Regions from separate parts of the Streptomyces sp. NPDC008313 genome, predicted to be linked through region 2. Evidence: riboswitches for the same ligand, from Rfam matches in the RefSeq annotation. Region 2 holds a riboswitch; the other holds the start of a gene.

What was found. Region 2 has a riboswitch for cyclic di-AMP ahead of ACFY93_RS27940 (peptidoglycan DD-metalloendopeptidase family protein). Riboswitches for the same ligand answer to the same signal wherever they lie in the genome.
Region 1: linked by a shared signal. The riboswitch ahead of ACFY93_RS24110 (transglycosylase SLT domain-containing protein) and the one ahead of ACFY93_RS27940 (peptidoglycan DD-metalloendopeptidase family protein) in region 2 are both predicted to bind cyclic di-AMP.

The regions. Positions count from the first base shown of each region.
Region 1 covers NZ_JBIBFR010000018.1:130,751-136,283, reverse strand. The annotation lists gene ACFY93_RS24125 (outer membrane lipoprotein carrier protein LolA) at 1-301, opposite strand, end outside; gene ACFY93_RS24120 (polyprenyl synthetase family protein) at 549-1,559, opposite strand; gene ACFY93_RS24115 (hypothetical protein) at 1,832-2,002, shown strand; cyclic di-AMP (ydaO/yuaA leader) riboswitch at 2,349-2,506, shown strand; gene ACFY93_RS24110 (transglycosylase SLT domain-containing protein) at 2,512-3,393, shown strand; gene ACFY93_RS24105 (Cof-type HAD-IIB family hydrolase) at 3,387-4,277, opposite strand; gene fahA (fumarylacetoacetase) at 4,528-5,533, shown strand, end outside.
Region 2 covers NZ_JBIBFR010000025.1:17,578-23,110, reverse strand. The annotation lists gene ACFY93_RS27950 (dihydrofolate reductase family protein) at 1-989, shown strand, start outside; tRNA gene ACFY93_RS27945 (tRNA-Met) at 1,058-1,131, shown strand; cyclic di-AMP (ydaO/yuaA leader) riboswitch at 1,557-1,713, shown strand; gene ACFY93_RS27940 (peptidoglycan DD-metalloendopeptidase family protein) at 1,725-2,756, shown strand; gene ACFY93_RS27935 (PrsW family glutamic-type intramembrane protease) at 2,814-4,280, opposite strand; gene trmB (tRNA (guanosine(46)-N7)-methyltransferase TrmB) at 4,418-5,272, opposite strand; gene lhgO (L-2-hydroxyglutarate oxidase) at 5,449-5,533, opposite strand, start outside.

The DNA of each region.
Region 1 (5,533 bases), on a different contig from region 2:
CGCCGGCGAGCCCGCCCAGGTCGGGCAGCCCCAGATCGGTGCTGATCTTCACGGTGCCGGACAGCTGCTCGGTGTCCGACGCGGCGATCCTCTCGATGAGCCGCTGTGCGCTGACCTCGGGCAGATCCGGGTCGCCCGAGTCGGCGAGCGCCGGGACGAGCCCGATGGTCGCCGCCGCCACCCCCACCACCGCGACCGGGACGACGTAACGCGCTGCCCTCCGCCGCCCGCCGCGCATCTCGTCGGCGTCGTCGGGCAGGCCGTCCGCCCCGGCGGTCCTGTCGGATTCGTACGGTGCCATGTGTGCCTTACCTCCGTCGTCGGCGGCGGCCTTCCTACCGTCCTGCGCTTTCCACCCCGAGCCGCCATTCTCACCCGAATCGGTGAGGAGTGGTGTTCTCCATCTGACCAAATCGGACCCGCGGAAGCGTCAGACCGGGGACGCAACTGCGTGTACTGCTGCGGTATGACACGAAGCGGCGGCGCCTCCCCCGACCCGTAGGGGTCGTGAGGAGAGCGCCGCCGCTCCGAGGACGGGGGGGCGGGGGTCAGCCCGCCCGGTGCACCACCGCGTCGCACAGCTCCAGCAGGCAGACCTTCGCGTCGCAGTCGGGCAGCGGCGCCAGCGTGGCCCGCGCCTCCTCCGCGTACCGCACGGTGTCCCGGCGGGCCTGCTCCAGCGCCGGGTGGGCGCGCAGCCGGGCGAGCGCCTCGGCGTGCCGGGCGTCGTCCGTGAGATCCGAGTCGAGCAGCTCGCACAGGGCGATGTCCTCGGGCAGCCCGAGCCGCTCCGCGCGCTCGCGCAGCCGCAGCACCGGCAGCGTGGCGATGCCCTCGCGCAGGTCGGTCCCCGGGGTCTTCCCGGACTCGTGCGAGTCGGAGGCGATGTCCAGTACATCGTCGGCGAGCTGGAACGCCATGCCCAGCCGCTCCCCGTACTGGGTGAGCACGTCCACGACCGTCTCGTCGGCGCCCGACATCATCGCGCCGAAGCGGCCGGCGACGGCGATCAGGGACCCGGTCTTGCCGGCGAGGACGTCCAGGTAGTGGTCGACGGGGTCGCGGCCGTCGCGGGGGCCGGCCGTCTCCAGGATCTGGCCGGTCACCAGGCGCTCGAACGCCTCCGCCTGGATGCGGACCGCCTCGGGCCCGAGGTCGGCGAGGATGTGCGAGGCGCGCGCGAAGAGGAAGTCGCCGGTGAGGACCGCGACCGAGTTGCCCCAGCGGGTGTTCGCGCTGGACACCCCGCGGCGCACCTCCGCCTCGTCCATGACGTCGTCGTGGTAGAGCGTGGCCAGGTGGGTCAGCTCGACGACCACGGCCGAGGGGACGACACCCGGCGCGTAGGGATCACCGAACTGTGCCGCGAGCATCACCAGCAGCGGGCGGAACCTCTTCCCCCCCGCGCGGACGAGATGCTGGGCGGCCTCCGTGATGAAGGGGACCCCGCTCTTGGTGGCTTCGAGCAAACCCGACTCGACAGCCGCCAATCCGGCCTGGACATCGGCTTCGAGAGCCTGGTCCCGCACGCTCAGCCCGAACGGCCCGACGACGGTCACGAGAGGTTCTCCTGTCTGCTGACGATCACATGGCGAACTCGGTCGATCATTCGGTCGATGACACGGTTTGTCGATGTGTCGCTGCCATCACTCAAGTCAGCGTATCCGGTCACGTTTCGATCACCACGAGCGCCCACCGTCCCCGCCCGCGTCTCCCCCGGACGGGAGGAGACCCCGCACCTGAATGCGCGCGGCGGCACTTCACCACCGGCGGCCCCTCGTCCACCTCGCACCCCTCAGCAAATTCGGCCACATGTTCGATAACCGGTCGGGTGCGGACGTCGGCCTCGACCGAGCCCGTCGCCCGGCGCGCCGCCACCGGGCGCCGAGACGCCGACGACGACGGCGACGGCGACGGGGACGACGGCGACGGCGACGGCGACGGCGACGGCGACGGCGGCACTCTTGCCCGTATTGCCGCTTTGCGCCCCTCCGTGCGTTAGCTCCCCTTCTTGTCCTTCATAGGCGCTATCTCACGTACCTCACCAAGCTCCGACCTGAGCACTTACGTGACTCAATGAGGCGCTTTGCAGGGGTTGGATATACATCAACACCCGCCCACAGCACGTGAATTGGGTCACGCCGGACAGAAAGATCCATATCGCCGGGTGTGTGCATTTGCCTTTGCGCACTGCAAGTTGAACCTGTGAATCCGTTTGATCTGACGACACATCACCCACTCCATACTGATCAGGTGAGTTGCGTCATGGATTCAAACCTTGTTCCGCACATGTGCTCTCGCATACGTTTCGGTCGAACCGGACGGACCGCCCAATCCTGCCGCCGCCCGGCACCAACCCACCGACCCAGTACGGCAGGAGCGGGGGACCCAGGTAGGTCGCCGTACCGGTCCAGCCGGCACGGCTCGGGGTTAAGCCACGCGTCAGCGCGGCCGGGCACCTCCCGCCCGAACCCGACAGCTCACCTCGCAGGCGCGGAGAGGAACTCAGTCATGTCCGCTCGTGGCAAGCACCGCCTCACCAGAACCTCCAGCCCCCTCCTCCGTGGCATCGTCGCCACCGGAACGGGCGGAGCCGCCCTCGCGCTCCCCCTCATGGGCGCGACCGTCGCCAGTGCCGCCGAGCCCACCGGTGCCGTGACCTCCGCGGCATCCGTGGCGTCGGCGGCGTCCACCCAGCACGCCACCGCCAAGGCGGGCGAGAAGGCGCAGGTCAAGCACCACAGCTACCGGGTGGTCAAGGGCGACTCTCTGGCGAAGATCGCGCGGGACCACTCCACGCGGGGTGGCTGGAAGCAGCTCTACGCCGACAACCGCGAGGCCGTCGGCGAGAACCCGTCCCTGATCCACCCCGGACTCCGGCTGACGCTGGGCGCCAAGAGCGCGGACGCCTCGAAGGGCACCGCGAGCAACCAGAACCCGACGAGCGCCCACAAGAGCTCCGGCGAGAACTCCACCGGGAGGGCGGGCAGCGGCGTGACGAAGACGGAGAGCGCCACGGCGACCACCTCCGCGCCGTCCATCGAGGCCGCTCCGGTCGCGGCGACGACATACACGAACGACCTCGACGGCTGGATCCGGCAGTCGCTGGACATCATGGCCGCCAACGGCATCCCCGGTTCGTACGACGGCATCTACCGCAACGTCATGCGTGAGTCCTCGGGCAACCCGCTGGCCATCAACAACTGGGACTCCAACGCGGTCGCCGGCACCCCCTCCAAGGGGCTGCTGCAGGTCATCGACCCGACCTTCGCCGCCTACCACGTGGCGGGCACCTCGATGGACCCGTACGACCCGGTCGCGAACATCACGGCCGCCTGCAACTACGCGGCGGACAAGTACGGCTCGATCGACAACGTCAACGGCGCCTACTGACCGTCACCCAGGGATCGGCGCCCACCTGACCGGCGCCCGGTGCCCGGCTGTTCCCCGGTTCCCGCTTCGCCGCGGGGGCCGGGGAACAGCCGTTCCACTATGACCGCGACGCCGTCCTCCTCGTTCGAGAGGGTGATCTCGTCGGCGACGGACCGCAGTTCGGGATGGGCGTTGGCCATGGCCACGCCGTGTGCCGCCCAGTCGAACATCGGGATGTCGTTCGGCATGTCACCGAAGGCGAGGGTCGCGGACGCGTCCAGACCGAGGTGACGTGCGGCGCGCGCCAGTCCCGTCGCCTTCGTCACGCCGCATGGCTGGAGTTCGACGGTGCCGGGACCCGACATGGTCACGGTGGCGAGAGAACCGACCACGGCACGGGCCACCGACGTCAGCTCGTCGTCCGACAGCACCGGATGCCGCAGCAGCACCTTGCTGACCGGCTTCGCCCAGAGGGCCTCCCGGCGCTCCACACGGACCGCAGGCAGGGTCGGGTGCGGCATGACGTAACCCGGCTCGATGAGTGTCAGCCCGTCCACGCCGTCCTGGTCCACCGCCGCGTACAACTCCCCCACCTCCGCCTCGATCTTGCCGAGCGCCGTCTCCGCCGACTCCCTCTCCAGGGTGACCGACCAGACCATCCGGCCGGTGCCGGCGTCGTACACCTGCGCCCCCTGCCCGCACACCGCGAGGCCCCGGCAGCCGAGGGCGTCGAGCAGCGGACGCACCCTCGGCGCCGGCCGCCCCGTCACGACGAGATGCGTGGCGCCCGCTCCGGCCGCCCGCGCCAGCGCGGCACGCGACCGGTCGGAGACCCTGTCGTCGCCGCGCAGCAGCGTTCCGTCCAGGTCAGTGGCGATGAGTGAATATGCAGTCGGAGCGGCCATGATCCGAAGAATACGGATCCCACGCCCCAGCGGCCCGGCGTGAACCGGTCGTCGTCCGGTATCCCGCCCGCATCGCCGTCCACCGCGCGAAGTCGCGTCCCGGGCCGCCCGGTTGACCCGGACCGACCGGACCGAACCAGCGGCTTCGAACAGTACCGAACGGACATTACGAACTCTTCAGGCACTGCCGCGAGGCGGGTCCTCCCACGTAACGTGTGCCGCAACCACACGGAAAGCGAGGCAGTACCCGATGCCCCCCTTCGATGTCCCCGAGGGCGATCCCTTCGGTCCGCACAATCTTCCGTACGGCGTGTTCTCCCGTACCGGCTCCGATGAGCGGACCGTCGGTGTCCGGCTCGGCGACCACGTGCTCGACGCCGGTGCGGCGGCGGCCGCCCTCGGCTCCCCGTACGTCTCCCTGCTCGCCCGGCCGTCGCTCGACGCGCTGCTCGCCGCGGGCCGCACCGCCTGGTCGGACGTACGGCGTGCCCTCACGGCCTGGGTGACCGTCCCCTCCCACCGCGCGACCGTCGAGCCGCTGCTGATCCCGCTCTCCGAGGTGACCCTGCACCTCCCCTTCGCGGTCGCCGACTACGTCGACTTCTACGCGTCCGAGAACCACGCCCGCAACGTCGGGCAGATCTTCCGCCCCGACGCCGCCGACTCGCTCACCCCCAACTGGAAGCACCTCCCCATCGGTTACCACGGCCGGGCCGGGACCGTGGTGGTCTCGGGGACCGACGTCGTCCGCCCCTCGGGCCAGCGCAAGGCCCCGGCCGAGACGGCGCCCGCCTACGGTCCCTCCGTCCGCCTGGACATCGAGGCGGAGGTCGGCTTCGTCGTGGGCACGCCCACGGCCATGGGCACGCCGGTGCCGCTCGGCGACTTCCGCGACCACGTCTTCGGCCTCTGCCTCCTCAACGACTGGTCGGCGCGGGACATCCAGGCCTGGGAGTACGTGCCGCTCGGCCCCTTCCTCGGCAAGTCCTTCGCCACGTCGGTGTCCGCCTGGATCACCCCGCTCGACGCGCTGGACGACGCCCGGGTCGCGCCCCCGGACCGCACCCACCCCCTGCTCCCCTACCTGGACGACGCCACCGAGGAACCGGGCGGCTACGACCTGCGGATCTCCGTCGCCATCAACGGCCACGTCGTCTCCGAGCCGCCCTTCTCCACCATGTACTGGACGGCCGCGCAGCAGCTGGCCCACATGACGGTGAACGGCGCGTCGCTGCGCACCGGCGACCTGTACGGCT
Region 2 (5,533 bases):
CGATCCTGATCGGCGCCGGCACCCTGCGCACGGACAACCCCCGGCTTCTGGTCAACTCCCCCGAGCGGCGCGCCGCCAGAGTCGCCGACGGCCGCCCCGAGTACCCGCTGAAGGTCGCGGTCACCGCGTCCGGCGACCTCGACCCGGCCGCCCCCTTCTGGCACACCGGCGGCGACAAGGCCGTCTACACCACCGACAAGGGCGCCGAGCGGCTGCGCGGGCTCGCGGCGGACGTCGTCGCGCTCGGCCCCGAGCTCGACTGGCGGGCCGTACTCGACCACCTCGGGGACGTACGCGGCGTCCGGCGCCTCATGGTCGAGGGCGGCGGCCGGGTCCACACCCAGCTGATGCGGCAGGCCCTCGCCGACGAGCTCCACCTCGCGCTCGCTCCGATCTTCGTCGGCCAGCCGGGCGCGCCCCGGCTGTTCGGGCCCGGCGCCTATCCGCCCGGCCGGATGCGGCTGCTGGAGACCCGGCCCGTCGGCGACATCGTCCTCATGCGGTACGTCCCCACCGCACCCGGGACCGCGGGCGCCGACGCCGCCGCCGACCGGCGCTGGCTGGCGCTCGCCTGTGAACTCGCCGCGCTGTGCCCGCCCTCCGAGACCGCGTTCAGCGTGGGCGCGGTGGTCGTCGCCGCGGACGGCACCGAGCTGGCCCGCGGTCACTCCCGGGAGGGCGGCGATCCGGTGGCGCACGCCGAGGAGGCCGCGCTGGCCAAGATCACCCCCGGTGACCCGCGGCTGGCGGACGCCACCGTCTACAGCAGCCTGGAGCCCTGCGCCCGCCGCGCCTCCCGGCCCGCGCCCTGCGCCCGGCTGATCCTCGACGCGGGGGTGCGCCGGGTCGTGACCGCCTGGCGTGAGCCCGACACCTTCGTCAAGGACGCCGACGGCAGCGGGATTCTCGCCGCGGAGGGCGCCGTCGTCGTCGTACTCCCGGAGTACGAGGCGCAGGCCATGGCCCCGAACCGGCACCTCCTGGAGTAGCACCCCCGACGGCCTGCGCAAACGCGTGTGCGCGGGACCTCCCGGATGGCGTACACTGGTCTTACCGACGCGGGGTGGAGCAGCTCGGTAGCTCGCTGGGCTCATAACCCAGAGGTCGCAGGTTCAAATCCTGTCCCCGCTACTGAAGGCCTGAGGCCGGAACTCATCGAGTTCCGGCCTCAGGTTTTTTCTGCGATGACCTCGGCCCGTCTCGCCGAGACCGTTCTGCCGGCTCCGGCACATCCACTCCTCCGGTTCGCCCGCTCCGGTTCGCCCGCTCCGGTTCGCCGGCTTCCGTGTCTTGACGTGGTGGGCTCCGTCGCCCGCGGTCGGCCGACGGTCACGGCGCGTGATCGCCCGGCGCCTCGCCGCATATCGGCTTGACGTACCGTCAGGTGATACTCTCCATGAGGGTGCGGTCAACTCGCCCGAATTTGACCGTGCTTGACCTGAAAGTCCTGGCCAAGAACGGGAATGATTACCCGGAACGGCTTGGAATACTGCACCCGCGTCTATTAACGTTCGATAACGCAGCGCGGTCGTCCCAGCCGTCACGAGAGGCGGCTCCGTGCGCACGCGCCGAATCCCGCGAGGGAACCGGGGAACCACCAACTTGGGGTGAATCGAGCGTCTTTCACTGTGTCCGCACGGTGATTTACGCGCGTAGGAGACCTTCCTGCTCCGAACCCGTCAGCTAACCCGGTAGGCGAGAAGGAAGGAAAGGAGCGCGCCCACGTGGCGTCCAACCCGCCTGCCCCGCAGACCTCGTTCGCGCCGAGCGACAAGCAGCGCGACACCTTCGGCTACGGCCGGGGCCCCGACGAGGGACCGTGGGAGGAGTGGAATCCCACCGAGGAGTCCATCCGTCCCGTCCGCGGCCGGCACCGCGTCAGCAAGCAGCGCGGAGGCGGGCTCGCCCGCAGCTCCACCGTCCTCGGTGTCGGCGTCATCGCCGCAGTCGGCGCGGGCGGCATGGCCACCGCGCAGACCGGCAAGCCGCCGGTGTCGATATCCATGCCGGACCTGCCGTCCGTCGGCTCGTTGCTGCCCGGTGGCTCCGACGAGGCGCCGGAGGACTCCGCGACGCCGCTCACCGGCGCCGGTCTGACCACCGCCGACGCCGCAGAGGGCACCACGGACGCCGGTGAGGCCCTGCGCGCCCGCATCATGCAGCAGGCCGAGACCCAGCAGGACCAGGTCGACAGCGCGGCCCAGCAGGCAGCCGAGACCGCTGCCGCGAAGTCGGCCGCCGAGCAGGCCGCCAAGGAGAAGGACGAGGCCGAGAAGAAGGCCGACGCCGAGAAGAAGAAGGCGGAGGCGGAGGCCAAGGAGAAGGCCGAGGCCAAGCGCCTCGCCGAACTCGCCAAGAACTACGCGCTGCCCACCTCCTCGTACACGCTGACCTCGCACTTCGGGGATTCCGGCTCCATGTGGTCCTCCGGTCACCACACCGGCCTGGACTTCGCCGCCCCCACGGGCACGCCGATCAAGGCGATCCACAGCGGCACGGTCACCGAGGCCGGCTGGTCCGGCGCGTACGGCTACCGCACGGTCCTCACCCTCGACGACGGCACCGAGCTGTGGTTCTGCCACCAGTCGTCGATCAGCGTCAGCGCCGGGCAGAAGGTCGCCACGGGCGACGTCATCGGCCGCGTCGGCGCCACCGGCAACGTCACCGGACCCCACCTCCACCTGGAGGTCCACCCGGGCGGCGGCGCCGCGATCGACCCGCTGGCCTGGCTGAACAGCAAGGGCCTCAACCCCTGACCCACCGCCGGCCCGGGCCTCTCGCCCCGGCCAGCACCTCACACAGCCCGTGTCGCCTCAGGTGCGATACGGGTTGTGCGCGTGCTGGGGGCCGTACGGCCCGTGGGGCGGCTGGGACGCGGGGCGCGTCCCGTAGGCGCCGAGGGGGACGTGACCGGTGTGCGCGGCGTGCCCCGGGTACGGGTTGTACGCGGGGTACGGGTTGTACGACGCCGGATACGGGTTGTACGCCGGGTACGCCGTCGCCGGGCCGTGTCCGGGTACCGGGGCCGGGACGACGGGCCAGGGCGGGCGCACCGGGGCCGCCGGGGCCGCGGCGAGCGCCGCGTAGGCGAGGGACGGGCGGGCGACGTCGCGGCGGCGCCACAGCTCGTGCAGCAGCTCCCGTTCCCGTTCGACGAAGTCGGCGCCGGCGCGTCCCGTACGCCCCCGGTGCCGCAGGAACGCCAGCGACGTCGCGTACGCCTCGTACTGGGCGACGGCGCGGGCCGCGGGCTTGCCGAAGTGGTGCGCGGCGTACTCCCGGGCCAGCCGCCTGGCCCGCATGGAACCGAGCACGTACGGCTCGGGCGGGCCGAGCCAGCCCGCGGCACAGTACGCGGGCAGCTCCGCGCGCACGGTCCGCAGCTCCCGCTGCCGCGTCCACAGGGTGAGCCAGGTCAGCAGCCCGAACGCGGGCACCATAAGCGCCGCGTACACCGCGAAGAACCCGTACTCCCCGAAGGACGACGAGCCGTTCCACAGGGCGTGCATGCCCATCGCGAGGAGCAGCCCGGACAGCGGCAGCAGGACGCGGCGCCAGTGCCGGTGCTCCGCCGACAGGGCCGCGACGCCGAAGCCGATACCGGTGAGCACGGTGAACAGCGGGTGCGCGAAGGGCGACATCACCACGCGGACGAAGAAGGTGGCCGCCGTCAGGGAGGCGAGACCGCGCTCGCCGCTGAGCTGGTCGGTGCCGTAGGCGGTGCCGAGGTAGAGGATGTTCTCGGTGAACGCGAAGCCGGTGGCCGTGACCCCGGCTATGACGACGCCGTCCACGATCCCGGTGAAGTCCCGTCTGCGGAAGAGGAAGACGAGCAGGACGGCGGCGGCCTTCGCGGACTCCTCGACCACGGGCGCTATGACGGTCGCGCCCAGGGTGTCGGCGCCGCTCGGGTCGGCGGTGGCCGTGGCGATCCAGCGGGTCGCGAAGCTGTTGGCGACGATCGCTATGAGCGCGGCCGCGCAGGCGCCCCAGGCGAAGGAGAAGACGAGGTTGCGCCAGGGGCCCGGTTCGACCCGGTCCAGCCACCGGAACGCCGCGATGAGCAGCGGCACGGGCAGCACGGCGAGGCCGAGGCCCACCAGGAAGCCCCGCGTGCCGGTCTGTTCGCGTACCAGGGCCAGGATGACGAGCCCGGACAGCGCGAGCAGTGTGATCAGCGCCCCGTAGAGCACCGCCTTGCGCTGCCACCAGTGCGCGTGCCGCCGCGCGGCGCCGGCGGGGCCGCCGGGAGGCGTCGGGTACGGGGGACTGGTGGCCACGGCATCGACCCTAACGAGGTGAGGGCTCCGCCCGCGACGGTGCCCACCGCCCGGCCGGAGGGACCGTGGGAGGCCGGGGGGCCTCGCGAGGCCCTTCCACCGGCCCTTCGGTGGGACGGCCGCCGCCTTTCGGCGGGTCAGCCGCCGGCGGAGGGTTCGGTGCTGTGCGGTACGCGGCGGAAGAGCAGATCGTTCACCACGTGCCCCTTCTCCAGTCCCTGGCCCTCGAAGCGGGTCAGCGGCCGGAAGGCGGGACGGGGCGCGAAACCGCCGCCGGGCACGGTGTTCTCGAAGTCCGGGTGCGCCTCCAGTACGTCGAGCATCTGTTCGGCGTACGGCTCCCAGTCGGTGGCGCAGTGCACGACGGCACCCGGCCTGAGGCGGGCCGCAGCGAGTGTGAGGAACTCCGGCTGGATGAGGCGGCGCTTGTGGTGCCGCTTCTTCGGCCAGGGGTCGGGGAAGTAGACGCGCAGCCCGTCGAGGGAGTCGGGGGTCAGCATCTCCCTGAGCAGGATGATCGCGTCGCCGTTGGCCACCCGGACGTTGGACAGGCCGTTCCGGTCGGCGAGATTGAGCAGATTGCCCTGGCCGGGGGTGTGCACATCGACGGCGAGGATCCCGGTCCGTGGGTCGTCGGCGGCCATCCGCGCGGTGGCCTCGCCCATGCCGAAGCCGATCTCGAGGACGACGGGCAGGTCACGGCCGAACAGCTCCGCGAGGTCCAGCGTCCGCCGGCCGTCGATGTCCAGGCCCCACTGCGGCCACAACCGCTGCAGGGCCTCGGCCTGCCCCGTCGTGACCCGGCTGCGGCGCGGCTGGAAGCTGCGGATCCGGCGCTCGAAGTGCGACCCGGCGGGGTCGGCCTTCGGGCCGTCGGGGAACCGGGGCTCGCTCTTGGCCCGGACGCGGCGCGCGGACACGCCGCCGGTGCCCTCGGACCCGTCGTGCGCGAGGGGCCGGGGCTCTTCGGAGGTTGCGGAGGAGTCAGACACAGTGATGCCGATTTTACGGGGACCTGCTCGGTGCCTTCCGCGCCGACGCGTCCCCCGGCGTCACCGGGGCCGCCGCTCAGTGCGTCTCCGGCCTCCCCGGGCCACCGCTCAGCGGGTCTCCGGTGTCAGCGGGGCCTCCGGCCCGGGCGGGTTTTCCGCTCAGCCGGGCTTCCGTGTCACCGTGCCGCCTCGTCGAGCGCGGCGAGGGCGCGGCGTGCCACCTCGCGGCCGATCGGCAGGGACGCCGTGGCCGCGGGCGAC